Regions from separate parts of the Sutcliffiella sp. NPDC057660 genome, predicted to be linked through region 2. Evidence: riboswitches for the same ligand, from Rfam matches in the RefSeq annotation. Region 2 holds a riboswitch; each other region holds the start of a gene.
What was found. Region 2 has a riboswitch for cobalamin ahead of ACFVAD_RS09970 (DUF4430 domain-containing protein). Riboswitches for the same ligand answer to the same signal wherever they lie in the genome.
Positions count from the first base shown of each region.

Region 1: another riboswitch for cobalamin. It lies ahead of ACFVAD_RS11615 (ABC transporter substrate-binding protein); the one in region 2 lies ahead of ACFVAD_RS09970 (DUF4430 domain-containing protein).
Region 3: another riboswitch for cobalamin. It lies ahead of ACFVAD_RS11630 (cob(I)yrinic acid a,c-diamide adenosyltransferase); the one in region 2 lies ahead of ACFVAD_RS09970 (DUF4430 domain-containing protein).
Region 4: another riboswitch for cobalamin. It lies ahead of ACFVAD_RS05305 (ribonucleoside-diphosphate reductase subunit alpha); the one in region 2 lies ahead of ACFVAD_RS09970 (DUF4430 domain-containing protein).

Region 1 is NZ_JBHVHV010000009.1:36,018-43,889, forward strand. Features, by position in the region: gene ACFVAD_RS11590 (bifunctional adenosylcobinamide kinase/adenosylcobinamide-phosphate guanylyltransferase) at 1-323, opposite strand, end outside; gene cobD (threonine-phosphate decarboxylase CobD) at 320-1,399, opposite strand; gene cbiB (adenosylcobinamide-phosphate synthase CbiB) at 1,419-2,384, opposite strand; gene ACFVAD_RS11605 (adenosylcobinamide amidohydrolase) at 2,381-3,850, opposite strand; gene ACFVAD_RS11610 (FecCD family ABC transporter permease) at 3,843-4,916, opposite strand; gene ACFVAD_RS11615 (ABC transporter substrate-binding protein) at 4,882-5,874, opposite strand; cobalamin riboswitch at 6,038-6,243, opposite strand; gene cobT (nicotinate-nucleotide--dimethylbenzimidazole phosphoribosyltransferase) at 6,307-7,359, opposite strand; gene ACFVAD_RS11625 (cobyric acid synthase) at 7,343-7,872, opposite strand, start outside.
Region 2 is NZ_JBHVHV010000007.1:203,766-211,637, reverse strand. Features, by position in the region: gene resB (cytochrome c biogenesis protein ResB) at 1-928, shown strand, start outside; gene ccsB (c-type cytochrome biogenesis protein CcsB) at 940-2,103, shown strand; gene ACFVAD_RS09980 (response regulator transcription factor) at 2,180-2,899, shown strand; gene ACFVAD_RS09975 (ATP-binding protein) at 2,896-4,665, shown strand; cobalamin riboswitch at 4,756-4,957, shown strand; gene ACFVAD_RS09970 (DUF4430 domain-containing protein) at 5,165-5,581, shown strand; gene ACFVAD_RS09965 (ECF transporter S component) at 5,586-6,086, shown strand; gene sigX (RNA polymerase sigma factor SigX) at 6,430-6,966, shown strand; gene ACFVAD_RS09955 (hypothetical protein) at 6,956-7,872, shown strand, end outside.
Region 3 is NZ_JBHVHV010000009.1:44,253-52,124, reverse strand. Features, by position in the region: gene ACFVAD_RS11660 (TetR/AcrR family transcriptional regulator) at 1-173, opposite strand, end outside; gene ACFVAD_RS11655 (DHA2 family efflux MFS transporter permease subunit) at 358-1,908, shown strand; gene ACFVAD_RS11650 (hypothetical protein) at 2,583-2,738, opposite strand; gene mnmH (tRNA 2-selenouridine(34) synthase MnmH) at 2,915-3,961, shown strand; gene ACFVAD_RS11640 (MBL fold metallo-hydrolase) at 3,994-4,821, opposite strand; gene ACFVAD_RS11635 (aromatic acid exporter family protein) at 5,130-6,197, shown strand; cobalamin riboswitch at 6,263-6,449, shown strand; gene ACFVAD_RS11630 (cob(I)yrinic acid a,c-diamide adenosyltransferase) at 6,626-7,171, shown strand; gene ACFVAD_RS11625 (cobyric acid synthase) at 7,242-7,872, shown strand, end outside.
Region 4 is NZ_JBHVHV010000004.1:129,543-137,414, reverse strand. Features, by position in the region: gene ACFVAD_RS05320 (DUF2339 domain-containing protein) at 1-1,626, shown strand, start outside; gene ACFVAD_RS05315 (hypothetical protein) at 2,238-2,498, shown strand; gene ACFVAD_RS05310 (ribonucleotide-diphosphate reductase subunit beta) at 2,743-3,786, opposite strand; gene ACFVAD_RS05305 (ribonucleoside-diphosphate reductase subunit alpha) at 3,806-6,040, opposite strand; cobalamin riboswitch at 6,396-6,590, opposite strand; gene ACFVAD_RS05300 (STAS domain-containing protein) at 6,712-7,551, opposite strand; gene ACFVAD_RS05295 (aldo/keto reductase) at 7,746-7,872, shown strand, end outside.

The DNA of each region.
Region 1 (7,872 bases), on a different contig from region 2:
TCGACTAGTTCGGAATAGGAATATGTTCTATCAAACATCATATTGCTTAACCAAATCGTCAGGCAATCGATTAGAATCACATCCCCGGATTGTAAATTTTCAAGAATTCGAGATAGTTCATAAGATTCTTCCTCTACCTGCCATTCATCCTCTCTTTCCTGCCGGTGAATCTTAATACGCCGCTCCATTTCTTTATCACTTCGTTTAGCGGTAGCAATATAGATTAACCGTGCATTTTTTGCATTCGAATAAATAGAGCGGGCCATCTTCTCTGCATACGTGCTTTTCCCTGACCGTGCCCCTCCGGAAATAAATATAATCATGTATCTATCCTCCACTTTTGAAGAGCAGAAACTAAGTAGCGGTTTTCCTCTTCAGACCGTATGGCAAGCCGTAGAAAATTCCCGTCCAGCCCTTTAAAGTTATGGGTATGTCTCGCCAGCACACCATGGTGAAATAAATAACGGAATAATTCGTCTGTCTGTTGGGGATGTTGGCTATCTTGCAATAGATAAAAGTTTGCTTGGGATGGGGAAACATAGAACCCCATAGAGGCTATGGAAGACCTTACTTTTTGCGATTGCTCCTGCAGCCATAATTTCGTCCGGTCTACAAATCTATTATCTTCCAGCAGCTTTGGCACAATAGCGTCCGCCCATGCATTGATGCTCCATGGAATCTGCTCCGCTTTCAATCTTTTTATCAATCTACTGTTTCCCAACATGTATCCCAGGCGAATCCCGGGGATGGTATACATTTTTGTTAAAGAGCGCAAAAGTAGTAAATTCGGATACGAAGCGACCAATACAGACAGCGAAAGGTCCGAAACAAAGTTCACGAACGCTTCGTCCACCACGACATATGTATTCGTTTTTAACCCTTCCTTCAATAACGCTCGTATCTGCTTTTCCGGAACAACTGTACCTGTCGGGTTATTTGGGCGGCACAGGAACAGGACATCCTTTTCGGGGAGCTTTTCCATAACAAGATCAAAAGGTAAGGCAAATCCATCCTGAGGCAATAACCCTATATCCTCTGTTTCGATATGATAATGTTTGCACGCTCGCTCGTATTCCACGAACGTGGGCTGCAAAATCAAAGCCTTCTTTCCTTCAAAATATTTCGCTGCCAAAAAGATCGCTTCTGCTCCACCATTAGTCAGTAGTACTTCACCCTCCTCTACCTGCTCATGCTCTGCAAGGGAGGCTATGCTGCGAGAATAACTTGGATCCGGGTAATGAGTAAGACTCTCATACCGGTTATATAGTTCCTCTTTAAGCCAAGCTGGAGGCCCTAAGGGATTTAAATTTGCACTGAAATCAAGGATGGTTTTCTCCTTCTCTAGTTGAAAAAGCTGCTTCATTGTTGCTGGTTGTCCGCCGTGCTCTGGCCATTTCATCGGTGTGCCCCCTCCATTACTAGAACTGTACAATATAAAGTGCTATTAGTAGAAGCACTAAAAACCCAAGCCAGCCTCCATGCATATAGCGGATGGCTTTATCAATATCTGTGGTCAATAATTTCCTGGTAGGAGTCCCCATTGTTGCCCGTTTTGAAATCCTGCCCTTATAGTAATTGATTCCGCCCAATTGAACGCCCATCAATCCAGCTACCATGGCCTCAGACCAACCGCTGTTCGGGCTTGGGTGCTTTCTGGCATCTCTCCATGTAGTTTTCAGTGCTTCCATATGCCTTGAACCGCGCATAAAAAATGAAGAAAACCACATAGTCAAAGCAGTCAATCTCGCCGGAAGCCAATTGACTATATCATCCAATCTTGCAGATGCCCAGCCAAACTGGATGTACTGTTCATTTTTATAGCCAACCATGGAATCGAGCGTATTGATCGCCCGGTACGCCATCGCTAAAGGAGCACCGCCAATTAATGCCCAGAACAATGGCGCCGTTATCCCATCGACAGTATTCTCGGAAACAGTTTCCACCGCTCCCCTCACAATCTCGCTTTCTTCCAGATGCCCGGTATCCCTGCCGACAATCATGCTGAGGCTTTTCCTAGCCGCCACTAAATCCCCATTAGCCAAGGGCTTCTTTACACTTTTCCCGGCAGAAGCAAGCCCCTTTATCGCGATTGTGGTGGATATTAAGCAAATCTCCATTACTATACCAACTGCATAATAAATGTGATAAGCGATACTGACGAAGAAAAAAGTCACAACATAAACGGTAAAAACGACGGTACCTGTAAGAAACACCCCTTTTATCCTTCTATTTGTTCCAAGGTTCCATTTTCTCTCCAAAAATGTAATGAGCCTTCCCATCTGAATGACAGGGTGCGGCAGCCACCCTGGATCACCAATCCATAAGTCCAGTAAAATCGCTCCTATCAGTATCAAACAACCTATGTAGAACGGTGCTTCCATCATCCCTGGACCCTTTTCAAATATTTCCGGATCGCTTGCACTGTAGCCTGATAGACAACATGGCCAATTCCCTTCCCGACTACCGTTCCCGACCCTGCATAAGGAGTCTGTACCCCTTGCTGCGTGACAGCTAGAACCATCGCATCGGTAGAAGTCCCGGTAGCAAGCGTTTTTGTTTCCGGGTCCATAATTTCCAGATCCTGAAGCGCCTTCACTTTGGCTTCCGTTGCAGACATAAGTCCATTAACGAGTGCTCCGTCCGTAAAATGGGCATCGATAAATATCATCATATTGATGGTCCCGATCTGGAGCGGTAAATTGGCTGGATGCCCTTTCGAGATATCTACCGCATTTCCTACCCCGGCAGTAACGACTGCCAAAAATTCAATTCCCTCTATTTTCTCCATCACAATCGTGACATCCTCTAGCTGTACAGCCGTCATCAATCCTACTGCCTGTTCAGGGGGAATATGATATTTTTCCATCCATTCATGTAGATCTTTTTTCGGATTGGAGCAATTATAGTTTTTTGAAACGTGAAAATTGCAGAAATGCTTCAGCCATTGAATGCCATCCCCCACCACACCATTGGAGATACAACGCATTGGCTGATTGAATAAAACATGAATATAATCGGACGTCTGTTCCATCTGGTAAGCTTTGTGAAGGCTATAGGAATGACCTGGCTGCTCAAAGCTTGGCGTCATGATGAGCTGAGGTTTTGGTACGATTGGGTGTGATTGCGTTTGGATCTCCACTTCATAGACTTTTTTCAACTGATCTTCCTTGCGCAATGTGTCGGTGTCCCCCACTTCAAGAAACGAACCCTCATAAAGCAAGGCAAGTCGATCGGCATAAAGGGAAGCAACATTCAGATCATGCAAAATGGAAAATACGGTCAGTCCTTTTAATTGCTGCCATTCTTTTATCAAATCCAGCATTTGAAAGGTGTGCTTGATATCCAAATGGTTCGTGGGCTCATCCAACAAGAGAATTTCCGGCTCCTGAGCCAATGCTTTTGCCAATAGTACCCGCTGCTTTTCCCCTCCGCTAAGCTTGCGGAATTGTGTGTCGCGAAACTTGGTTATTCTGGTTTTTCTCATCACATATTCCATGACCTTCTTATCTTCTTTGGATAGGCTCTTAAAAATCCCTGTTTGATGTGGATAGCGGCCAAGGCTAATAATTTCTTCCACCGTATAATCAAAAGACACCTGGACCTCCTGGGTCAGTACGGCGACTTTTTTCGCTTTTTCCAGCTTAGAAAAGGAAGTAATTGGTTTTTCGTCGATAAGAATTTCTCCTTGCTGAATGGGAAGCTGTCCTGTAATCAATTTAAACAGAGTCGTCTTCCCACTTCCGTTCGGTCCCAACAGCGCGAAAAACTCCCCTTTTTGAATATTCAAATCAAGCTCTTTAATTACAGGGCCAGCTAAATAACCACCTGTCAGCTTTCTGACCTTAATCAATTGCCTTCCCCCTTCCTACTCTTTCTCGAACCAGTAACACTGCAAAAACCGGTGCGCCAATCAATGCCGTAATGACCCCAATCGGCAATTCCTTCGGTGCGATAATGGTTCTTGCTCCCAGGTCTGCCAAAACGAGAAACCCTCCACCAACAAGCATGGATAATGGCAAGACATGCCGGTGATTGGGACCTGTTATAAGCCTTATAAGATGAGGAATAACCAAACCGACAAAACCGATGGACCCAGAAACCGCGACTGCCGCCCCTGTTAAAAGGGAAGCCCCCACTAAAATGAAAATCTTACCCCGTTTCACATCTACCCCGATATGATCGGCTGCCTCCTCTCCCAAAGCCATGGCATTCAATTCGCGATAATGAATGAAGAGGAGCATTGTACCAAGTATCATAAAAGGAACGATTAGCTGTACATGACCCCAGCCTCTCATTCCGACACTTCCATAAAGCCAATAGATGATCTGTGTCATGGAATCCCGATCCCCTAAGGAGATGATCAAGGAAATGATAGAGCCGATAAAGGCACTGATGATGATTCCTGCCAAAATGATCGTTTCTATTGCAAACCCTCTGTTACTTAAGCGAACCAATCCAAAGACAAGCAATAGGGAAAGCAGTCCACTGATAATAGCGACAAAAGGAAGGGTAAAGCTCCCTAAACCAATAATCGTAACCTGAAAGAACAGAACAGCAACCGCTCCGAGTGCCGCTCCCGATGAAACCCCAATCGTATAGGGATCTGCCAACGGATTGCGTAACAGCCCTTGAAACGCAGCACCCGCCAACGCCAATGAAGCTCCCACAAAAAGGGCAAGAAGGACCCTGGGAAAGCGGATATTCCAAATGATCATCTCTTCATTTTTCGGGACTTCCTCCAACCACCGCAGCCCAAAACCATTTTCCAGGACAATATGGAGGACGGTAGTGATCGGAATGGTTACACTACTGCTTAATAGACCAAGGAGGGCTGCACCAAGTACAAACCCTCCACATCCTATATAGAGCCAAACGAGCTTATTAGTTAAATATTTCCGGATAAACGATTTTTGCAAGTGTTTCCACCCCTTCAATTAAACGAGGACCAGGTCTCGTTACCATATCGCTATCCACATCATGTACTTCTCCAGATTTTATTGCAGGAACCTCGGCCCAGCCATTACGTGCCATCACCGTTTCCTTTGGACTTTCCACATAGTATCCGTACGTGGTGACAATCACATCAGGATTTAATTGAACGATTTCTTCTTCGGTCATCTTGACCCAGCCTTCTTGGTCGCCTGCTGCATTTTCTGCTTGGATGGATTCCAGCATTTCATGCATAAACGTTCCTTGGCCTGTTGTGAAAATATCCGGAGCCGGTGATACCTCGACCCACACTTTCTTTTTATCCGTTACAGATTTTGCCTTTTCCTTCACCGTTTCAAGACGTTCTTTCATATCGGAAACCAGCTCTTTGGCCTCAGCCTTCTTACCTGTAGCAGTACCGATCAGATCGATTGTTTCGTAGACATCATCAAAAGAAGTCTCACTGCCAATAACAATGACCGTAATACCAGCTTCTTCAAACTGGGACAATATTTCAGCATGCGTTTCCAAATGATAGTCCGTCACAAGGGCAATATCCGGTAGTAGTGTAAGGATACGCTCGACATTCATGTCCTGCGCCCCAACTTTCTCTATTTCCAGTGCTTCTTGTGGATAGTTGCAATAGTCGGAAACCCCCACCATTTTATCGCCTAATCCTAATGCATAAGAGATTTCAGTACTGCTGGCCTGTAGGGAAATAATAGATTCCGGTTCCGCTTCGATGACAATTTCCTCGCCGGTTTCATCTTTGATGGTGACAGGAAATTGCTTCCCTTCCGTTCCTTGCACTTCATTCGCAGCAGATTCATTTACTTCGCCACTTGACTGCTTGTTCGTATCAGTCCCATTCACTCCACATCCCGCTAAAATTGCCATTGTCATTATTAGCGTAATAATGCTCCACTTTTTCCATAATTGCTTCATGTTTTTTCTTCCCCTTTTTCTGCTTTTTTGGCAAATAAAAAAACGCTATCCAAAAGGAAAGCGTTGAACGTAAAAATGCACCTATATTCCCTGTCAATGAGACTGGCAAAATAGGAATGGTCTCTGAATAACCACGCACTTTAAACATCCCTTTCCTCGAAGGTGTTTAAAAACAACATAGGCAGGTCTCCTGACTTGCACTTCATCAGTCGGCTACTCCTTCCCATGCATCATCATGCAAAGTGGAGATACGTTAGCTTTCCTCAGCGCTTACAGTGGCGGGACCGTGTTGGACTTGCACCAACTTCCCTTTTCACCTTAAATTTCATTGTCATGAACATTTAAGGAACCTATTTGTCTTAATATTCGTTTTTTTATTCTAAAAGTCATTATAGTTTAACTTCATACTCTTGTAAATTTAATTTTTCCGCTTCAGGAGATGGTCGATTCCGATACTCCTGCAGCGGAAAAAGTGGCCATGTTCTTCAGGATCCTGGCTGAAGCCTCCACGATAGGATACGCGAGGGCAGCACCCGATCCCTCCCCAAGTCTCAATTCCAAATCAAGCAGTGGCCTCTTTTTCAGCAGCTCCAAGGCACGCCTATGCCCAATTTCCTTTGATTGATGGCCGATTATCAAATATCCTCTGATATGCTGGCACATTTCTACCGCTAATACCGCCGATACTGTACTAATAAATCCATCTATTAAAATTGGAATTCTCTTTTCGGCTGCAGCAAAAATTGCTCCTATCATTCCTGCTATTTCGAGTCCACCAAGCTTCGACAATATATCCAATGGATCTCCTGGATCAGGATGGCGATTTTCAATGGCTTGTTTGATCACCTGCTGCTTATGCTTGATCTGCTGCACGGATATTCCAGTACCTGTACCTACTATTCTCTCCAGATTATTTTCCCCGAGAAGCACAGATAGGATAGCACTGCTGCTTGTTGTATTGCCTATTCCCATTTCCCCTAGCAATAGACACTTTGCTCCCCGTTGAATCATATCATTTGCGACGTCCATACCCACTTGGATGGCTTCCAGCGCTTCATCCGGACTCATGGCATCTTCCTTTAAAAAGTTCCCTGTACCATAACGGACTTTTCTTGAGATGAGCCCTTCCCTTGCGATCTCACCTGCTACACCAATATCGACAATATCAAGCTTGGCTTCAATCTGTTTTGCCAGCACATTAATCGCAGCTCCGCCATTCAGGAAATTATGTACCATCTGGACAGTAACTTCTTGTGGATAAGCAGAAACTCCCTCTCCTGCCACCCCATGGTCCGCAGCAAATACGATCACACCAGGAGGAGAAACCGTCGGAAAACGGCTGGAAGTGATCTCCCCGAGCTGAATTGCCAATTCCTCCACCATTCCTAAGCTTCCGATAGGTTTTGTTAAGGTGTCTAAATAAGCACGCACCTCATTCCCAATATTTTTGTCAACTGGTTGTATTTTCTCACATATCTTTAACATGGCAGGCACCTTTCTGAAATTCCTTCATTTTTTGATAGATTGCATCCAATTGAATGTGTTCCCTCACAACATCCGCCAACCGGTCAAAGGATTCTTCTCTTTTTTTGGCAAAAGAGACCCTTTCGATTATTGGATCCAATCCTTTTTTAACCCTTAATTCATTTAGGAGGAACTCCCTGAACTCGTCGTTATGAAAAATCCCGTGAAAATAAGTCCCCATGATCAGCCGATCCTCACTCCATACTCCCTCTACCCTGTCGTCCAGTTCGATTAAATGATCACACCCTGATTCAAAATGCGATTCTCCCATATGTATTTCATAGCCGGAAACAGGAAATGTATTATCTTGAATTGTGATGACCCCTTCGGAGCGGATGGTTGTTTTATTGACCGTGATAGTGGTATTCATGGGAATAAACCCTAATCCCGGAGCCTGCTTAATAGGAGATTCAACTCCCAATACATCCTCGATTTCTTTCCCCAGCATTTGAAAGCCGCCACAAATGCCAACTA
Region 2 (7,872 bases):
AGTACTTTGGGTCCGGGAAGGGGAAACGAAGCTTATCCCAGGCACAGATGGGCAATACTATATGAAGAGTGAAGGCTTTGTTTTTGAAACATATGACAGCGACTCCTCTGATGAAGTTTTTGAGTCTGCCATTTCCAGAGCGGGAGAAGGGGCCATTGCGAGCAACTTCCAAACGAACGCCGTCCTTTATGAACGAAAAGGCGACATCGTGGTTGGCGCAGAGCCGGAACTTGAAAAGGTGAAAGAGCATGCAGTAAAGGTGAATAAGCCATTGAAGCATGATTCCTACGCATTCTATCAAGTTGACTACAAATTGAACGAATTCAGCGCCATGAGCTTCAATGTGGAAAATAAAGAAACACAGGAAGTCTATGGTACAATCAAAGTGGACCTGAATGAACCTGAAAAGAAGTATGATCTAGGGAACGGCAATTCTGTTGAACTCGTAAGTTATTTTCCTGATTTTATCCTAAGGGACGGGGAGCCGGATACAAAGACAAGGGTCCCGGACAATCCGGCTTTTGTTTTCCGCATGATAACGCCTGAAACGACGGAAGGGGAAATCAGCCTGGTTGCTATACGCCAGAACATTGAACCGAACGGGACCAATATCAATAAGATGAGCTTTGCCGGTGTCGAGACACGTAATGTTTCCGGACTGACCGTCCGAAAAGACCATACCCTTTGGATACTGGGTCTTGGTGGGGCGATCTTCATGCTTGGAGTGATCCAGGGCATGTATTGGAACCATCGCCGTGTCTGGGTCCAGACACGAGGAAATGAAATCTGGGTGGCAGGACATACGAATAAAAACTGGTTTGGACTAAAGGGCGACATCAATAGAGCATTGCAAGAAACATCGATTAGCATACCGGTCGATCAAGTGGAACAAGAGCAAGAGAGCAAGAAAGAGAAAGCGGAGGAATAGGAGGTTCATCAATGGCACAGCTTAGTGGTAATTTACTATATACCGCATTTATCCTATATCTAATAGGTACCGCCTTTTTTGGTGGCGCAATTCGTGCTAAAAAGAGCAGCAAAGCAGCCAAGATAGGAATTTCGATCACTATTTTGGGCTTCCTTGCACAGTTAGGATATTTTATCACGCGATGGATTGCAGGCGGTCATGCACCTGTCAGCAACCTGTTTGAGTTTACAACATTCTTTGGCATGATGCTCGTGCTGGCATTCATTGTCATCTATTTCATCTATAAAACTAGTACGCTAGGCGTCTTCACCCTGCCAATCGCATTGTTGTTGATTGCCTATGCAAGTATGTTTCCAAGAGACATCGCACCATTGATTCCGGCGCTGCAGAGCCATTGGCTTGCGATCCATGTTTCAACTGTTGCGCTTGGAGTGGCGATCCTGTCAGTCAGCTTTGCGGCAGGTTTGATTTATCTTGTAAAAGTGGTAGATTATACGAAAAAGGGAAAAAAGACATTTTGGCTTGAGCTGACGCTCTATTCCTTGATCTGTTTCCTTGGCTTTATTTTCCTCTCCATCGGCTTTGGTGCTGCAGGGTACCAGGCGGAATTTTCCTATATTGACAAAAAAGGTGCCGATGCGAATGTCGAATATCATCTGCCGGCATTAGTGGGTCCAAATGAGGGAGAACTCCTGACAGACGGAAGAATGAATGCCTTGGTGAATCTGCCGGCTTATGTAAACACATTAAAATTGAATACGGTTATATGGTCACTTTTTGCAGGTTTGCTGTTATATGGACTTTTCCGACTGATTCTTAGAAAACCAATCGGACAGGCATTGAAGCCTGCCGTTAAAAAAGTGAACCTGGAGCTGGTGGATGAAATCAGCTATCGCGCGGTAACTATCGGATTCCCGGTATTCACACTTGGCGGACTGATTTTTGCAGCGATTTGGGCACAGATTGCCTGGACTAGGTATTGGGCATGGGATCCAAAGGAAGTATGGGCACTTATAACCTGGCTATTCTATGCAGCCTACTTGCACCTTCGCCTTTCCAAAGGGTGGGAAGGGGAAAAATCAGCATGGCTTACTTTGATCGGCTTTGCGATTATTCTATTTAATCTGATTGGTGTCAATTTAATTATCGCAGGTTTGCACTCGTATGCTATGTAACGCAGAATATGGAGCCTTCACAGCAATGTGAGGGCTTTTCTTGAAAAATTGAAACATTACCAGGAGGGGAAATTTCATGGAAAAAGACGTAAAAATTCTTGTAGTGGACGACGAAGATCGAATCAGAAGACTGTTGAAAATGTATCTTGAAAGAGAGAACTATACCATTGAGGAAGCCGACAATGGTCACACCGCATTGGAGCTTGCTCTGGAAAATGAATACGATGTCATTCTCCTTGATATCATGATGCCAGGCATGGACGGCATGGAGGTATGCAAGGAAATCCGTGAAAAGAAAGCGACTCCGATCATCATGCTGACGGCAAAAGGGGAAGAGACCAACCGTGTCCAGGGCTTTGAAGTTGGAACAGATGACTACATAGTGAAACCATTCAGCCCGAGGGAAGTGGTACTTCGGGTAAAGGCGTTGCTGAGACGATCTTCGACCACAACCTTCCTGACAACGGAAACAACAACAAAGGATGTCATAGTGTTCCATCATCTGACCATCGACAATGATGCGCACCGGGTTACATCCGACGGCAAGGAAGTGAACCTTACGCCAAAAGAGTACGAGCTTCTCTATTTCCTTGCAAAATCGCCGGACAAAGTTTTTGACCGTGAACAACTGTTGAAAGAAGTATGGCAATATGAATTCTTTGGTGACTTGCGAACCGTTGATACACACGTGAAGAGACTTCGCGAAAAGCTGAATAAAGTATCAGAGCCTGCTTCGAAAATGATTGTGACCGTATGGGGCGTCGGATACAAGTTTGAGGTCGGCAGTGACTCATGATTTGGAAAAGTGTTGTTGGTAAGCTCTGGCTTACCATTTTACTTTTAGTTTCCTTTGTTCTTTTTGTCCTTACAATCCTGTTGCTGGAGTTCTTCGAAAACTACCATGTCAGTGAAGCTGAAAAAGAACTGACAAAGGATGCAAAAAAAATAGCGCTCATTCTTGAACAACATGCAGATAGTGAACAGGCGATGAGCATCGCATGGGAGCTGGTGGATGAAGCGACAAGGGTAGTAGTGTTCTCGGATAAGAAAGACTTTAGCCATTCCCCAAACGGAACGCTCAGTCATCTTCCCGCTTCCTTTTTCCTCGATGATCCGCAGCTTTCCCTCGTATTCGAGGATCAGCCGATTGTAACGAAAAAAACCTATTTATCCGATATCAATAAAGATGATGAGATGTATGGGGAAATCATGATTGTGGGCGTTCCACTACACCTGGATGAGAACAAGGATGGAGCTGTCTTCATCTACCAATCCTTGCTTGCCATCAAGGAAACAACAAAACAGACAACCCAGCTCATTTTACTCGCAGCCGGTTTTGCCATTTTCCTAACAACGATTTTTGCATTCTTCCTATCTACCAGAATTACAGCACCTCTACGGAAAATGAGGGAGGCTGCGTTTGAAATTGCACGTGGGAAGTTTGATACAAAGCTGCCGATGCTCACTCACGATGAAATTGGGGAGCTTGCAATGGCATTCAATCAGATGGGACGCCAGTTGAAATTCAATATTAATGCATTGAATCAGGAAAAAGAGCATTTGGCGAACATATTAAGCTCGATGGCGGATGGTGTTATCACATTGAACCGTGACGGAACCATCCTTGTCTCGAATCCTCCAGCTGAACGCTTTTTGCAAGCCTGGTTCTACCAGGAAGGCAGTGACAATGGGGAAGATCTTCCCACAGAGGTCAGGGATATGTTCCAGAGGGCGGTTTCCATTGAAAAGGAACAGGCAATTGAGCTCACCTACCAAGGACGCACCTGGGTGATTGTGATGAGTCCCCTATACAGCCAGACACATATACGCGGGGCGGTTGCCGTTATCCGGGATATGACGGAAGAACGCAGGCTCGATAAGCTCCGCAAGGATTTTATCGCGAATGTATCACATGAACTGCGTACACCGATTTCCATGCTGCAGGGATACAGTGAAGCAATCGTCGATGATATTGCAGGAACGGATGAGGAGAAAAAAGAGCTTGCATCTGTCATCTATGATGAGTCGTTGCGCATGGGGAGACTCGTTAACGATCTTCTAGACCTTGCGAGAATGGAAGCAGGCCATATTTTACTGAACTATGAAGAAGCTAATGTTGCAGTGTTTGTGGAAAAAATAATTCGCAAGTTTCAGGTGCTGTCAAAGGAAAAGAACATCAGTCTAAGTTACGAGATGACTGGACAAGGCAAAATCGCATTTGATGTAGATAGAATGGAACAGGTTTTGACCAATCTCGTTGACAATGCGATCCGTCATACGGAAAAGGGCGGAAAAATTACGATCTTAGTCAATTTGTCGGATCTAGGTTTGAAAATGGATGTAAAAGACTCCGGCCACGGTATTCCTGAAGAGGATCTGCCGTTTGTGTTTGAACGGTTCTATAAAGCGGACAAAGCTCGTACAAGAGGACGAGCAGGGACAGGTCTCGGCCTTGCCATTGTAAAGAATATTGTCGAAGCACATAATGGCCAGATCTCCGTTCATTCGAAATGGAATGAAGGAACGACATTTTCCCTGTTTATTCCACGAACAATGAGGTAATATGTTTAACATTAGCGAATAATCTTGTTTAGTATGAAACATTTTCTTGTCAGCAAGGGACATATTGTGTAATATGAAAGCTAGTTAATTGAATAGTTTTGAAGATGTGGTGTCACCTCGGTGACTTAAAAGGGAATTTGGTGAAAGACCAAAACTGTCCCCGCAACTGTAAATGTGGACGAAATGAGATAACCACTGTATGATCCGGCTTGAGAAATCAGGCTGCCATATGGGAAGGCTCAAAGTAGGGTGAAGCATGAGTCAGTAGACCTGCCAATTGTCTAAACTTAGTTTCAATGCTTCGGGGGTTGAGTGAGAGAGACGGCGTTTATTTATACGTGCTTTTTATGCCGTTTACACCTCATCCTTCATATTGGATGAGGTTTTTTTGTTTGCTTCAGAAGTGAGTTAACAACAAGAGGGGACTTATTTTTCCAGCGGGGGGATGAACAAACCATCTTGCAGTTTTACCTACTACATACATAAGGGGAAATGACACATGAAGAAATTCTTACTGACACTATTAGCAGCATTTATATTGGCACTGACAGGATGCGCATCAGGGGGAAATAATACGAACTCCAACTCCTCAACAGAAGCGCCGGTAGAGGAGAAGCAGCAGGACCAGCTCGAAACGACCATCAAGCTGACAAAGGATGGAGAAGATGTAATCAGTGAGAAAACTCTGGAATTTGAAGAAGGCGAATCATTGATGGAAGTCATGGAACGTAACTTCGAATTGACCCTGGACGATACCAAGGAATTTATCGTTGGGATTGATGGGGTAGAGTCGGATACAGCCAACTCCTATTTCTGGACATATAAGGTGAATGAGGAAGAAATCATGGTCGGTGCAAAAGAATACGTGCTCAAGGCAGATGATGTTGTACACTTCGACTATGCAAAGTGGGAATAGTTTTATGCCTACTAAAAAGCTTGCTTTATTAGGGGTGCTCATCGCTTTATGCGTAGTGGGGCGGATTGCTTTCGCCTCCATTCCTAATGTTCAGCCTGTTACAGCAATCATCATCATCTGTTCATTTTGGATGGGGCCGGTGACAGGATTGATTCTGGCTTGCGGCAGTACGATTGCCTCCAATATGGTGCTCGGAAGCGGCACATGGACGGTCACCCAGATCATTGCATGGTCGATTATCGGGTTGATGAGCGGAATGATCGGCAAATGGTTCCATAAGACACCTGTCGTCATTTTGGCAATCTATGCAGGCGTTTGCGGACTTTTGTATGGTTTTGTCATGTCACTTGAACGTTTGGTAGTTGGCAAGCTGTTTTGGCCTTACTATTTGGCAGGAATTCCATTCGATGTGAACCATGCGATTGGGAATGTTGTATTTTTCATTATACTATTTCCAGTGTTATCGAAGCTGCTGAAGGAACGGGCGGCGTATATGCTTCAATGAACAGAAGGGGAGCCTTGAAAAGGGCTTCTTTTTTTTGGAGGTAAGGCGAACCATCTTGTTCCATTTCCGTCCACTTCTTCTGAACTGACCTGTCCCAGAATTCCACAAAACCAAACAAAAAAGGTGCTCAAAGACCCCTACAAAGTTGACTGACCCTCCATTATAATAAAACAATATGGACTGATTTTCCTATTAAATATAAAAAAGATTACCTTCAAAAATACTATGAATATTTTCCTGAAAATTCCTAAAAGAATATAGCCAAACTGTAACTTTTGTCATATATTTGTAATGTAACTTTTTTAATATAGTATACGACTAATCTAATGAACGGAGGGAAAGGATGAATACGGTTTTTCAAGAGCTCTATGAAAAATATCACCATGATGTCTTTCAGTTTTTATTTTATATGGTAAAAAACAAAGAGCATGCCGAGGACCTCGTTCAAGAAGTTTATATAAAGGTTTTGCGTTCTTACGATCGGTTTGAAGGAAAGAGCAGCGAGAAGACTTGGCTTTTTTCGATCGCCAAGCATGTTGCGATTGATTCTTTCCGAAAGCAGAAGGGTTGGAAAAGTAAACTACTTGAAACTTTTGACTGGAGCACACAACAGGTAAAAGATCATGCACCACTGCCTGAAGAGATAGCTTTACAAAATGAACAGGTTCAACAAATGTACCGGTGTCTGGATAAATGTAAGGTGGATCATCGTCTTGTCCTCGTCCTGCGGTACATACAAGCCTTATCGATCCAAGAAACAGCCCAAATATTGGGGTGGACGGAAAGTAAGGTGAAAACGACTCAACATAGGGCTTTAAAGGTCCTGAAGGCTCATATGGAAGAACTCCAAGAGAAAGGGGGGAACAGTAATGCGTCATAAACAGCATATGGAGGAAGAACAACTGGAAAAGCTTTTGCGGCAAATGCCGAGAGTGAAAGATGACCGTGACCCAAAACAAATATATCGTGAAGTACATGTTGGCCTAAATAAAAAAACACGCTCCTTTAACGTGATGCCTGCGCTTGCATTAGCCGCTGCGGTATTGATTTTCGCCATTATCTCACCTTTATTCCTGCAGAACATGAATAGCTCCAATTCATCGATGGATCAAGCAGCCAGGAATTCAGACGGTGCAGGCATCATGGAAAGCGCTGAACGTGATGATTCCGGGGACTCGGCGAAAGGGGAAGCCGTCGGGATACAGAGTATAGGTAAGGAAGAAAGTTTAGACAAAGAAAACACGGATATTGCAATGGATGATGCCAAAGAGTCTGATACCGATGATATGAATGTATTAACTGCAGAACAACCGACCTTTGTGGTATCCAATGTGATGGAAGAAACGGAAAATGTCATCACAATCGGAGTGTCTGCAAGGGACGCCATGTCCAATGATGGAGCATTCAGTTTTCCAATTTCCGTTGTTGTACCAAAAACAGATGAAGCGTCATATATTAATGACCTTGAGAAAATCCGATATGAACTGGATTATGATAGATTAGGATTGAGCGTCCCTCATCTCAATGATGGGGCTGTAATCACTGAAGCGGAAAACGAGGACGGAACGAAGAAAGCAATGATTGAAGTAGGTTCTCTATACAGAGGATATTCGAGCACTCAAAGCTTTACGTTTGCCGATCAGGTTGCGGAAACGTTCCGACTGCACTTTACCACAGTGGAATATACGAACAATGGCAGCAGTCAAAACGTAGAAATGGCTGGCAATGTGAAGAATGGACCAGAGGATTTACAAAAGCTCAGGAACAAAGCATATCTAAAATACAA
Region 3 (7,872 bases), on a different contig from region 2:
ATGCTCTTGAACAGCTCGATAAGCAGTTCATTCTTGGAAGAAAAATAATTATAAAAGGTGCCCTTTGAAATACCGCTGAAATCGAGAATATCCTGGATGGATGTAGCTTGGAACCCTTTTTCAATAAATAGCTGATGGGCCTTCTTGATTACCTGTAATTTTCGTTCATTCATCTTATCACCTTTTAGACTGCTAGTATAATTTTCATACTACCTTATTTTCGCAGCTTACACAAACCCCAATAAATAACACCTTATTTTTATTGAAAAAATTGTACTGATGGTATAAGATGAACATTATGAAACTACAGTATAAAATAATGAACTCATAGTATAGGGAGAGAGGAAGCGAAACAACATGCAACAAACTGAATCCACACAGCGACCGCCATACGGGATACTGGCTATCCTGATGATTGGCGCTTTTATTGCTTTTTTAAATAATACATTACTGAACATAGCCCTGCCGTCGATCATGACGGAGCTTGAGGTAGGTCCTTCGACCGTCCAATGGCTCACCACAGGGTTCATGCTGGTGAACGGGATCTTGATTCCGACCACTGCATTTCTCATTCAAAAATATTCTGTCCGACATTTGTTCATCGCGGCAATGGGGCTGTTCACAATCGGAACTGTCCTTGCAGGCTTTGCCCATGTCTTTCCGGTACTTCTAACGGGACGCATGCTGCAGGCATCCGGCTCTGCCATTTTGATGCCTTTATTGATGAATGTGATGCTCGTCAGCTTTCCAGTGGAAAAAAGGGGAGCTGCAATGGGTGTATTCGGTCTGATCATGATGGGTGCGCCGGCAATCGGTCCCACTTTATCCGGTTGGCTCATCGAACACTATGATTGGAGAATGCTGTTCCATTTTGTCACACCGATCGCGGCGGTCATCCTTTTATTAGGTATTTTCCTATTGAAGGATAAAAAGGTGAAACCGAATATTAGCCTGGATATGTTCTCGGTTCTATTATCAAGCTTAGGATTTGGCGGACTCCTTTATGGCTTCAGTTCTGCCGGTTCCAAAGGCTGGGACAGTCCGCTTGTCTATGGAACTATTCTTATTGGAGTGGTAACCCTGACATGGTTTATCCTCCGCATGCTCCGCCAGGAAAAGCCGATGCTGAACTTCCGGATCTATCAGTATCCGATGTTCGCCTTATCCTCCGCCATCTCGATGGTCATCACGATGGCGATGTTTTCCGGGATGATCCTTTTGCCGATCTATGTGCAGACTTTACGTGGCATCTCCCCGTTGGATGCAGGTCTTATGATGCTTCCGGGAGCAATTGCGATGGCGCTCATGTCCCCGATTACAGGGAAACTTTTTGATAAATACGGCGGAAAAGTACTCGCGATAACAGGATTGACGATTACGGTCGTAACGAGCTATTTCTTCAGCCAATTGACGCTGGAAACATCCTATACACAACTGGTCATCCTTTATACAGTAAGGATGTTCGGGATGTCGATGGTATTCATGCCAGTTTCCACAAACGGACTGAACCAGCTGCCAAAAAGGTTCTATCCACACGGTACAGCGATGAACAGCACGTTGCAGCAGGTGTCAGGGGCAATCGGTACGGCATTCCTCGTAACCCTCATGTCCACACGGGCTGAAAGCTATGGCCGTGACCTTGCTGCGACAGAAATGCCTAAGCTTGGTGCCGATCCTTCTGCGGAAGCGCTCGGGGCCATGCAACAGCAGATCATGCTGCAATCCACATTGGAAGGGATCAACTTCGCATTCCTTGTGTCCGTCTTTATCGCCGCAGTGGCACTTGTTCTTTCCTTCTTCATTAAGAGGGCAAAGCAGGCAGAGGATCCGATAGGGGATGAAGCGGAAGCAGAGGCAAAAGCAGAAGCAGTTAATCCCGATGTAAAAGCTAAATTAGCGGAAAACTAATAAAGAAAACAGCCTCGAATGTAGATAACGTTTTCGGATACCTGTCACTTTTTATTAAAAATGCGGTTAAAAATCTGCTTATATTTGTTATACATTTTGTTCTGCAAGATGCAGGGTAAGAATATTACAAAGGGCCACCTAATGTATAATGCGTATTATGGCCAAAGTACTGTTATAAAACTAAACAGTGTAAAAAATAACAGGAAAAATTCCGTTTAAATTGGGAAATACCCATATTTCCCGAAGAATAAGCGGAGTTTTTTCGTTTATATGTTCCAAATCTTAGAATTTTTCCTTATTTAGAGCAGTTAACCGGAAATTCTCCGCTTATCTTTGCTTCTTAAGCTTCCTCTATAAACATTAACAGGAAATTCTCCGCCTATTTATTCTCATACCTAAAAAAAATCATCAAAGAATAATTACAGAGCCAAAGAAAAAAGTGGTTTTTAAATTTGCAGTCCGATTTAAGAGGTAACAGAAATCTTCGTAGCCTTACATATCGATATACTAATTGGACCACACTTTCAAGCCTATTTTTATCATTATTCGCGTTTTATCCATAAAAAAATGACCATCAATTTCACATACAAATCGTTGGTCATTTTAATAGACATATTGGATACTGTGACAAGTAAAAGAACCGTTAGTGGAGGCTGTTTTTCTTGTTTATAAGGTTATTTTTTATTTGCCTGGGTACCGCTTTTCTTCTGGCTTTGTGAAGCATTGTTTCCAATCTGAAAGTCATTGCCGAATTCCACATTGTTTTTATTATCGTGCTTTTCAATTTGTTCTCTTGTCTGTTCCTTATTCTGCTTACCTTGATTTGACATACCTCATCAACTCCCTTTCCGATAGTTTATCTTTCTTAATATGCACAATTAGACTGTTAAAATTAGTCTTTTTTATGTAGTCCAGACTAATTTTTCTGTTCAATCTGTTAACTCTTCCTTCGTTCGGCTAAAATGATGGTATCTGATTTTTCTGAATGATGGAGAGGTGGATGAAGATGGCGCAAGAAGTCAAGGTGAAAGAAATGCTGGAGATCGTGCAGGGGACACGGGCCGTTCTTGTGGATGTGCGATCACCTGGTGAGTTTGCAGATATGACCATACCCGGCAGCATCAATATTCCGATTTTCGATAATGAGGAGCGGGCGGAGATAGGGACTCTCTACAAGCAGGTAAACGTGGAAGCGGCAAAGGACCGGGCATTGGAAATCGTATCCGCAAAGCTCCCAGGATTTATCCGTTCGTTTCAAAAACTACAAGCGCCAATTATCGTTTTCTGCTGGCGTGGGGGAATGCGAAGCAAAACAACTGTGACGCTACTGGAATTGATGGGCATCAGAGCGAAACGTCTTCAGGGTGGTGTCAAGGCGCATCGCCGCTCTGTGATTGAACAGCTCGAGCAGTTGGAAATCCGGCCGGGTTGCTTTATTTTGAATGGCGGGACAGGCTCAGGGAAGACGGTGATATTGCGAAAGCTAAAGGAGAATGGTATTCCTTCCCTTGACCTGGAGGGCTTGGCCAGTCATCGGGGATCAATTTTCGGGCAGATCGGACTACCACCTACCAATCAGAAGATGTTTGAAGCGGAGCTTGTTCATGAAATGTTGAATCTGCATGCGGCACCTTATCTTGTTTTTGAGGCCGAGAGCAAGCGGATGGGGAAAATCCTGTTGCCGGAATCTATCATGGATAAAAAACGGGAATCGACTCACATTTATATCGAGCTCCCACTAGAGGTTCGTGTACAGAATATCCTGGATGAATATCAGCCCGCAGCCCATCATCAAACATGCATCGAGGCTTTTGAAAAAATAAAAAGGCGCATCCATACGCCAGTCGCGACAGAAATCCAGGAGCTGCTGGATAGTAAACACTATGCCCGTGTCGTTCAACTTCTGCTCGAGCATTATTATGATCCGAGATATCTCCATGGCGAAAAAGAATATGAGCATTGCAGGAAGGTGACGATCCAAGCAAAGGATAGCGAGGACGCCGTAAGAAAGGTAGCTGCTTTTCTGGAAATGCAGCCTGTGGTTTCCTTCTAGAAAAAACGAATTCTTTTGCGAATTCGTTTTTCTTATTTATGAGGTTGTAAACTATGCTCTCTCAAAATAGATGTGACAATATGGATCGAATCCCATTCCCCCCGCGAAAATTTTACGATTGGGAATGTCTTGGGGAAAAGCTTACGACGAATTTCTTCAGCTGAATAGCCGTCTTTATACAAGGATAGTACTTCCGCTTGAATAGAAAGTAAATAGTCGCGTTTTCTTTCAATTGCTTTACGGCCGTCCTCCAGATATCCTGCGTGACTGCAAAAAACTTCAAGAAAATCATAGGATAAAATACGTTCCAAGGAGCGGATGATTTCAGGGGTGCTTTCATCAGCCAATGCCAGCTTGGTACGCACACTTACAAACAAATCGCCGGTGAACAACTGTCCTGTTTCCCTGTTAAGAAAGGCTTTGTGATCATAGGCATGACCGGGGGTGTCGATGGCATCCCAAGTGGCACTTCTGGATTGGAAGCTCTCTGAGACAGGTTGGGCTTGAAACGGCCTGCGTCTTCCCCAGAATAGCTGTCGATAGAAGGGATAATCTGCCCGCATCAAACAGGAAGCGATAGATGTTTCATTAAGATAGACCGGCACATTCTTCGTTTTTTGGACATATGCGGCACAGCCAGTATGGTCTTCATGAAAATGGGTGAGCATGACCTGATCAAAATCCGCTTCATCAAGGAAGGGTTCAAAAAATTTATGCAGAGAGTGTGCCCCGGTATCGATTAACATGCCATCAATCAAATAGCTGTAAACATTTAAAGAAACACCCTTCAAGGAAATTTCTCCATTCAAATAGGAGACACCGTTTACCTCACCCTTGGATGCTTTCTTCTTAAACAACAAATCTACCATCTCCCTGTCAATTCCAATGTATACCAAAATTATAACAAATAAGGTTGTTGGATTGTTTATTTTTATAAGAGAATCCGTCATGCATAGAGAATTAACGTCCTGTAGATGATGCTTGGCAATTTTGTTCCATTTTATCATGGATTGCACTGTTAAAAGGTGCCTGACCCCCGTTGCTTTAAAGTGATAAATCTCAAGTGTTCAAATGAATCCGAGTAAAGGTAAGTTCAATTTTTTCCCTTTTTTCCTCCATCCTTTGCGTTATAATGAAAGAATACGCTTACTTAAGGGACTGAACAAACATGACCTACATACATAAACTAAAGCACTTTGTTGGTGGAAGGATACTCAAAACAGGCATTGCGGTGTTCATTACCGCGTTGATTTGCGAGGCTTTGGCATGGCCTGCCATGTTTGCTGTCATTGCGGCAATCGTTACCATTGAACCGACAGCTGCCAATTCGATAAAAAAAGCGTTTGTCCGGTTTCCGGCCTCGGGCATCGGCGCAGGATATGCCATTTTATTTTATATTGGTTTTGGCGATAATCCTGTAACGTACACATTGGTGGCACTTGCAACCATCATCACCTGCCATAAGTTGCACCTGGATGATGGAATCTTAGTTGCCACCTTGACTGGTGTGGCGATGATCACGACCGTTCATGACCACTATCTTTCCTCCTTTTTGGTCAGGTTGGGGACGACCATCACTGGACTATCTGTATCCACACTTGTAAACCTCCTGGTGTTAAAGCCAAACTACACGCCAGCCATCTCCGAAAAAATCAGGGGGTTGTTAAAGGAAACAGGGCTCTTGATAGAAAGAAGCGGTGGGGAGCTGATTAAAGGGAAAATGCATGCCAATCCCAGGCAGACCAGATTGACCTTTCATAAGATAGTGAGAGAGGTGGAGCGAGTCGGGGACCTTTGCAGCTATCAGAAAGAGGAGTGGAAATACCATCACTACAAGAGAAAAGACATGCGACATTTCTATTATGAAAATAGAAAACTGAAAATCTTGACACAGTTGACCTATCACGTCGGGAACTTGATTTTCATCCCTAGTCATAAAAGGATAGCCAATCAGGACAAATCTTCTCTTATACTCTCAACCGTACGAAATATGAATGAAGTTTTACAAAATGAAGAATATGACATGACACAAGAGCATCATCGATTGGTAGACAGGCTTTTTGATCAGCTTGCTGAAAGAATTCCGGCAATAAACGAAACAGATTATCATATTTTATCGACGGATACCGTTATTTTTTATGAACTGATAGCAATCAATGATTTATTAGAGGAACTGGCTAAAATTGAGCACCATGCGTTGAAGCATCATGATGCCGCTGCGAAACAACATGCATGATTAAAATCTGCAAGACATTCAAAGTGCAATACGATACACTATATTGTGAAGAAATAAATTACCCAATTACATATTAACATTTAGGTGCCTTTTCGGAGGTTAAAAGGGAAGCTGGTGCAAGACCAGCACGGACCCCGCCACTGTAAACGTTGAACGGTGTTAGCTTTTATCCACTGTGCTTTTCATGCATGGGAAGGATTAACGCTGTGATGAGACGTAAGTCAGGAAACCTGCCTAATTGTTTTTAAGGATTCTACGAGGAAAGAATGCTTAAAGTGACATTACTATTTCGCTGCTTTCATAGATTTAATTTGTGAAAAGTGGATATGCGATTCATAATGCGCTTTAGCGTCTTTCCTAATATAGGAGAGGCGTTTTTTAATTCTCTCCTCTTAATCTGTTACATTACTTTTTTACAGGAGGTTCATATGGGCAAAGAAAAGCAAAGAGGGTTGACACTTATTTTTACAGGTGATGGGAAAGGCAAAACAACGTCGGCGTTGGGACTGACTCTTCGCGCAACTGGGAGAGGGATGAAAGTGAAAATTTTTCAGTTTATCAAGTCACCGGAGCGTTCCTATGGGGAACAAATAGCTTTAGAGAAACTCGGAATTGAGATGGTACAGCTTGGGGCCGGTTTTACTTGGACGAAAACACCCGAGGACCATCGTGAGGCGTTGAGAAGTGGTTGGCCCAAGGCGAAGGAAGCTGTGCTGAGTGGGGAATTTGATGTAGTGGTTTTAGATGAACTGAACAATGCATTGGCAATCGACCGTTTTCCGATAGAGGATGTCCTTCCTTTAGCAGAGGTCATGGATGTGATAAAAAATAAACCGGCACACGTGCACCTGGTCATCACCGGCAGAGATGCAAAGGATGAAATAAAGGATTTGGCAGATCTAGTATCCATTATCGAACCGGAAAAGCATTATTACAACGATGGAGTGCCGGCTGTAAAAGGAATCGAGTTTTAATTCTGCGTGAAGGATCTGAATGATGGATAGAAGTAAAATTGGATCAACCAATGTCTGGAGTGGAAAGCAAATGGATAAAGCGATGCCCATCATGATTCAAGGCACTCATTCCGATGCAGGGAAAAGTGCGGTTGTCACAGCCTTATGCAGGATATTTGCACAGGATGGATTTAAAACAGCTCCGTTCAAATCGCAGAACATGTCCCTGAATTCCTATATCACCTTCGATGGCAAGGAGATTGGACGAGCCCAAGGTGTTCAGGCGGAAGCGGCCGGCATTATCGCCACCACCGATATGAATCCGATACTAATCAAGCCTACAGGAAACTATGAATCCCAAATCGTGGTGCATGGTGTCCCTTATCAAAATATGAAGGCAGGAGAGTACCGGCAGGACTTTTTCCTGCAAGGATTAAAGCTGATTCAGGATTCCTATGAGAAATTGGTGCAAGGCTATGAATGTGTAGTGATAGAAGGAGCGGGAAGTCCGGCTGAAATCAATTTGAATGACAGGGAGCTTGTCAACATGCGTGTGGCGCGTCTGGCAGATGCGCCAGTCATTTTGGTTGGAGATATTGAGAAGGGCGGGGTATTTGCCAGTCTGGTAGGAACGCTGCAGCTCCTGGAACCGGAAGACAGAAAGAGAGTAATCGGGGTGGTCATCAATAAATTTCGCGGAGATGTATCCCTGTTGGAACCAG
Region 4 (7,872 bases), on a different contig from region 2:
CTATCACTTTTGCAGGCGAAGGTGAAGAACATAGAGGAACGTCCAGTGGAGGATGGTTTCAGAAAAGTGCCGATCAAGCCAGCCGCGCAAATTTCACAATCAGATAAAAGCGGAAGGCAGGAATCGTTTATCAATAGGAAGACGATACCCGATCCTTTTAAGACAGAACCGAGGGACTGGGAAAAGATCCTTCTGCAAACCTGGCTTCCCCGTATTTTCATTTTCGTATTTATAGTCGGTGTGGTATGGGGATTTAAAGCAGCATCTGATTATGGCTGGTTAAATGATTGGGTCAAGATTAGTCTTGGCTATCTTACATCAGCGGTTTTGCTTTTTATCGGATACAAGCAGATGAATCATAAGCGGGAAGTATTGGGGCAGGTCCTGCTTGGTGGCGGCATAGCGGTGCTCATCCTTGCCACTTTTGCCATGCATAGTCTATACGGCATGATTGGACCGATATCGGCTTTTATCCTTCAGGTTATATGGATCATAGGCGGCGTCTGGTTGACGACGCGATTTTCCTCTCAAGCACTCGCAATCATCAGTGTGGTAGGAGGATTTCTTGTACCGTTTTTGATTGAGAGCACCAATCCGTCCATCTACATATTCGTCGGATATGAAACTGTGCTGTTCCTTGTGTTTCTGTTTCTTGCTATTCGGCTTCGGTTTCTTTACTTGTATGTGGCTTCCTTTTTATTATTAAATGGAGCTTTGCTTTTTTATTATGCATTTTCACCGGAAGTGGAAGGAAGTTATCTGCTGACGACAGCCATTATCATTCAGCATGCAGTACTCCTTTATTTCTTCCTGACAACGGAGCATTTCATGAAGGTACAGGCTGGCACAGTATTTAGTAGTGTATTTATTACGTACACATGGGTGTATGGGATATTCCAGGACCTTTCCATTACCCTTTATCTGCTTTTTGGAATTTCAACATATGCAGTATTGAGTTTCCTATGGAAGCAGCAGAAGCATAAAGTCGATCAGCTTGCTATTAACGGATTATTGTTTATGTTCTTCTTCTTCTTCCATTTCTTTTCAGATGAATATTTGGGGGCCTTGCTTCTGCTCCAGGGTATCGGGGCGTATTATGCAGCTTTCAGATACAATAGCTTGGCGAGTAAGGTGCTGTCCTTATTTATCTTCCTGATAGGGACGATGATGGTTTTAGTAGATCCCATTATGGAACCTTTATCCTTCGAGACAGTGCAGTGGCTGATTCTATTGGTGACGTTTGGGCTCGGGATCTGGATTGTCTGGCAGTTTAATCAGGATGTGCGGAAAAGGACGTTGACCATTGGAGGTCTGCTATTCACCTTCTTCACGTTGGTGTTTGTAACACAGCTTACGATGGCAGTGACAAGTGATCTGGCCTATGAAAACCAGACACTGTGGCTTAGCTTTGCCTGGATGACACAAGCCGTTGTATTCATTGGATTGGGCATATGGAAGAGGTTCAATCTTGCAAAATACATTGGTGTAGGATTATTGGTATTGACGCTTGTAAAGCTTATTCTGCTGGATCTGCCGTTTATTTCAATTCAGTTTAAAGCGATTCTTTTTATTGCTTTGGGGCTGATTGGGCTGATAGCTTCGAGGGTGTTCTATAAAAAGAAGTGAAGTGGGGGAGCCTGCAGCTGGAGAGGATGTGCCAGGTGTGGGCTTTTTTATGTGCCGTCCCCCGAAGGTATTTGCCTGTTAGGCAGTACGAAAAGGAGTGATACGTGCCGTCACCTGCAGGTATTTGTCTGTTAGGCGGTACGAAAGGTGTGATTCGTACCGTCCCCCGAGGGTATTTGCCTGTTAGGCGGTACGAAAGTGTGTGATTCGTACCGTCCCCCGAGGGTATTTGCCTGTTAAGCGGTACGAAAGGGAGTGATTCGTACCGTCCCCCGAGGGTATTTGCCTGTTAAGCGGTACGAAAGGGAGTGATTCGTACCGTCCCCCGAGGGTATTTGTCTGTCAGGCGGTACGAAAAGGAGTGATACGTGCCGTCACCCCCAGGTATATGTCTGTCAGGCGGTACGAAAAGGTGCGATTCGTACCGTCACCCGATTGTATTAGTCTGTTAAACGGCACGAATCTGAGTTTTCATCCCACTACCATACCCCCAGCAATAAGACCTGACCGATTATCACACAAGAACGACTTTTCTCGAAAAATTCTGTTAAAATAAATATATACATAAATAAAACTCTTTATTTTTCGCACCAAAACAAGGGGGAAGGTCGATGTTCAAGGATATAAAATCACGAAATAAGCCATTTGTTATGCTGCAGCTGCTTTTATTTTTTTCTGGACTGATTATTGGTGGTATTGGTGTCTACACAGATAACACATTGTATCTCGGATGGATGTTCTGTCTGGTGAGCCTGGCTTTTCTCATGAGAGGCTTGGAAGTCTGGCTCTCGCACAAACAGCAGTATATCGGCTATGTGGTGCTGGGGGTAGTGTATCTGAGTGTGTCCATTTTCTTTTATCCGGTTTGGTGAAGGCTGCTTTCGCATAAATTGTTTCTTTTTACGTACTCAAAGTTAACACGTTATATTACTAGTCCTCGTGCTCTTTTCTGTGTAGTACATACTTTATTACTTTGAATATTAAGCGTAGAGATGCTGTAAAAAATCCAAGTGCCGATTTTTTACGGGCGTAATACAACAAACTTTAAGTAAAGAGCCTTGGTGAGAAAAAGCCGGTAGCGAGTTATAACTCAGCTACCGGCTTTTATCTATAAAATCAAAGCTCATCAAACCCATTGTCCACAACATTCACTTTTGTGTACTGCCGGGATTTCTGTTCGAAAAAGTCTGATTTGCCAAGGTCGACCTCTTCGTATGCCTTGATCCATTTCAAAGGGTTGGAGCGGTATCCTTCGAAGGGGCGTGCGTAGCCGAGCTGATTGCATCGTACATTGGCATAGAATCTAATATAGGCCTCAACTTCCTCTATATCTATCCCTGCAATTTTATCTCCGAGGATATGCCTTGCCCAGTCGATTTCAAGCTCTGCTGCCTCGACAAAGGTTTGGGTGACAATGCTTGCCAATTCATCTGTATCATATTCCGGATACTCCACCAGCACCTCTTTGAAGATTTTTACGAATAGGTCCACATGTATCTGCTCATCCCGGTTGATGTAATTGATCATGGTGCTGGATGCGACCATTTTCTGCTGTCTTGCCAGATGATAGAAAAATGCGAATCCCGAATAGAAAAACAGTCCTTCCAAAATTACATCGTAGACGATGGAATGAAGAAAGCTCTCCACATCCGGCTTATCTGCAAATGCGGCATAACCATTTGTGATAAAGTCGTTTCTTTTTCGGAGTGTCGGTTCAGACCGCCAGTATTCAAAAACCTCTTCCTGTTTTGTCCGGGAAACCAGACTTGACAATACATAGGAATAGGAATGGTTATGAATGACCTCCTGCTGGGCGAGCATGATCATCAGTGCATTCAAGCTGGAATCGGTTAAATAGTCCGCCACTTTTCCTGCGTAATCCGTTTGTATGCTATCCAACAATGCAAGAAGTCCGATGATTTTCAGGAAGGCATCCTTTTCATCAGGCGAAAGCTCGGGAAACTGTTTGATATCCTGGGACATATTTATTTCAAAAGGCGACCAGAAGTTTGCGAGCATTTTTTTATATTTGGGATAGGCCCAGGAAAAGGCGACATCGTCCCAGTTCAGCACGTTCGAGCTTTGGCCGTTTATTATTTTCGTCGATCGGTTTGGAGCGGTTGCGTCCATCAGTAATCGTGAAGTAAGTGTTGCGGTCATCGTTTTTCCTCCTCAGTTATCAGCTTGCGCATGAATCGCATTCTTCTATTTCCTTTGACGTGGACCTGACATAGTAGGTAGTCTTCAATCCCTGCTTCCATGCTTCCAGATGCAGATCTAGGAGCGCCTTTGCCTTGATCCCATTGGTAACATACAGGTTAAAGGAAATCGCCTGGTCAATATGCTTCTGTCTGGCCGCATTCTGGGCGATGCTCCAATGCTGGTCGATATGGTAGGCAGATTTATAGAACCAAGTGGTGCTTGCATTCAAATCAGGGGCAGTCACCGGAATTTTGTAATCCTTTTTTTCCTCGGAGTACACTTTCAGGAAAATGGGATCGATGCTTGCTGTGCTGCCTGCGATAATAGAGGTGGTCGCATTTGGGGCCACTGCCATGAGATAGCCGTTTCGGATGCCGTCTAAGGCTATTTGATCCTGTAAGGCTCCCCAATCAAAAAGGTCATCTGTTTGGTAACCTCTTTTACTGAAATACTCTCCCGTATGCCAATCGGAGCCTTCAAATGCTGGGTATGCCCCTTTTTCCTTTGCTAAGGCTGCACTTGCCCCAATCGTATAAAAGGCGATTTCTCTATAGAGTGAGTCTGCAAATTGTACCGCATCTTCACTTTCCCATTTGATTCCCTCCAAGGCAAGAAGATGATGCCATCCGAATGTTCCCAATCCGATCGCACGGTATTTCTCATTGGTCAGCTTTGCTTGAAGGACCGGAATGTTGTTAAGATCAATGACATTGTCGAGCATCCGGACCTGAATTGCTACTAATCTTTTTAGGACTTTTGCAGGGATTGCCCGCGCAAGATTGATGGAGGAGAGGTTGCATACAACAAAGTCCCCTGGTGTCTTCACCGTCACTATCGCCCCGTCCTTTACAAATTGCTGGTTCGTGGTGGTGGCACTTTGGTTCTGGGTGATTTCTGTACAAAGGTTGGTGCAATAGATCATCCCAAGGTGATGGTTGGGGTTCGTACGATTGACCTCGTCACGATAGAACATAAACGGACTTCCTGTTTCAAGCTGGCCCCGCATGATGCTTTTCATGACATCGATGGCAGGCACCTTATCATGATGCAGGGAAGGATGGTGCACACACTCCCAATACTTATCACGGAAGCTGCCCTCGCCTTTTTGTTCATCAAAATAATCCTCGAGCGAATAGCCCATCACATTTCTTACTTCATGTGGGTCGAACAGGTACCAGTCGCCACGGCTTTCCACTTGTTCCATAAATACATCGGGAAGGCATACACCTGTGAATAGATCATGGGTACGCACCCGCTCATCGCCATTATTTAGCTTGCTGTCGAGAAAAGGGAATATATCCTTATGCCAGACATCCAAATATACAGAGATGGCCCCTTTGCGCTGTCCAAGTTGATCTACACTTACAGCGGTATTGTTCAACTGCTTCATCCAGGGAATGACCCCACTCGATACACCCTTAAAGCCTCGGATATCACTTCCTCGACTGCGGATTTTTCCTAAATACACGCCGATTCCGCCACCTGACTTTGATAGATTGGCAATATCTGTGTTACTGTCATAGATTCCTTGTAAACTATCATCCACAGTATCAATGAAACAGCTCGATAGCTGGCCATAGCTTTTCCCGGCATTGGAGAAGGTGGGTGTCGCGACTGTCATATACAGGTTGCTTAGTGCCCAGTATGCCTCTTTTACCAGGGCAAGACGATTGTTTTCTTCCTTGGCCATCAAGGTCATGGCAATAATCATGAATCTTTCCTGCGGAAGCTCCCACAGAGCCTTGTTGTAGCCACGGGACAGATAACGGTCTGCAAGCGTCTTGAGCCCGATGTATGTAAAAAGCTTGTCCTTTTCGGGATCGATGGACTTTTCCAATTCCTTTATTTCTTCTGTGCTATATGATTCCAAAAGTGCCCGATCAAAAATGCCCACTTCCACCAAGGAATGCAACAGGTAATGGAAATTATCATAGGGGGTATCAGTGCCTCGTGTCTTGCATGCTTCCTCGTATAATTGTTTCAAAAGGATCCGTTCCGCGACAAAGGTCCAATCCGGCTCACTCTCCGAAATGTAGCCAATCGCCTCCAAGGTTAGATGCTTATAGATTTCCGTATTTTGGTTTCCAACCAGCTTAGCTGCTTTTTCATTGAAGGATTCTGTTTCCAGGTGGGGGAACTCGTCCAATATACCAAGGATCCAATCCTTGCTGTCCAATGTCTTGTTCGTATTATTTAAAGTTGAAGTAATCATAAGCCGTTCACTCCGTTTCGCAATAATAAAAGGCTGTTTTCGCATGCATTGTTGCTTTTGACGTATCCCACGCAAACACGTAACATTACTTGCTTTCGTGCTCTTTTCCCATGTAGTATTATTTTCTTTTGAATAATACAGGGAAATATGCTGTAAAAAATCCAAATGCCGATTTTTTACGGACATAAGCAATACACTTTACGAAAAGAGCCTAATAAAAAAAATCCACCCAGGGCCTGAGTGGATCAAACGATATTAGAATACGACATGGAAAATACCTCCAACTCAATAGGGAAGGGGTATTGATTCATGCAAGCTTCTAGCACCGTTTCATCATCTCAACTCCCGAAGAATAAGAAACTAGATCGAAAAGGCAGGTCTCCTGACTTGTGCTTCTTCCTACATTGACCCTTCCCATATAAGAGCCGTTAAGCCTACTTATACAGTGGTGATTCAATTCGTCTGCACTTACAGTTGCGGGGACAGTCCCGGATTTTCACCGGATTCCCTATTAAGTCTCGTTAAAGACACCTTTTTCGCATTAATACTATATGTAGTTGTTTTGCATATTCAAATAACTGTATTTTGTGTTTTTTGATAAATCTATCATAATCCATCTTTAAGTATATTACAATCAAAAAATAAAAAAAGAGCTGCAACAACCGCGGCTCCTATTTGTTCAATTGGAAATCCTGGAGAATCTGTTCGATGGAACCTGTAATCTGGATATCTGTCAAACTCACCCCAGTGGAGATGAATTGCAGGCTGAGTTCCGGTCGTAACCCGGTAATGATCGGTGTAATCCCGATTAATTTCAGGGAACGGATAAGCAGATCTAATGTGTGCACTACCGTCTGATCCAAATTATATACGCCTGAAAAGTCAATAATCAACTTATTGATGGACAAGTTCTTGCTTTTCTGCAAAGTCTCTTCAATCAAGATGCTTGCTCTTAGCTCATCTATTTCCCCAACTAAAGGCAGAACCGCAAGACCTTCAAAAAGTGGCACGATCGGGATGGAAAGTCTGATGAAACTGGTCCGGGTATCCTGTATCTTCTGTTCGGTTGCAACAGTGAATGCATGGCTGAAACCATAGACGATGATATTGAAAATCTCATCAATGTGGATGAAAATTTCAGTAAGTTGATTGAGGTGAATGCCTTCTTTGGCACCTTCCTCCTGAATGAAGGTCCATAGTGCCCGCTTATACAGCGTCATATTGGATAATGCATTCTCCAAGGAGCCGCCAGCCTGAACAGACATGATCCCGACGGATTCACCCCAGTCTTTTGCCTCATCCAATAATGTATTCACCGGGTCCTGCACGTACTTCCCAATAAATTTGATAAGAGTCTGGAAGATTTCTTTTATTTCCGCCTGATGATGTGGATCCCGGTATTCCGAAATTTCAGGATAGGCAAGCCTTATTTCATTCAATATTCTTTCTGATAGTTCAATCTCTGAATCTAGCATTTTCTTCCCGATCTTATAGTGTACTTGTGTAGACATGGTAGTATCCTCACTTTTTGTCAATTTTTATCTATCTTTTATTCTAATCAATAGTAGAACAGATGTATATCTTTACATGCATCACATAGGAAAAAAGTTTTGTTTTATTAATGGAATCCTTGTATCAATTAAATTGGTAAATTCTCCGGCAAGCTAGTATAATCCAAATTGTAGAAAAAAAGGAGTGGCTAAAAATGGAAAAGATACACTTGTCTAAAGAAGTTTCAATTTCCAGGATTGTCCATGGGATGTGGAGATTGCAGGAATGGAATTATTCGAACGAGCAAACACTCTCTTTTATGGAACAGTGTCTGGAAACGG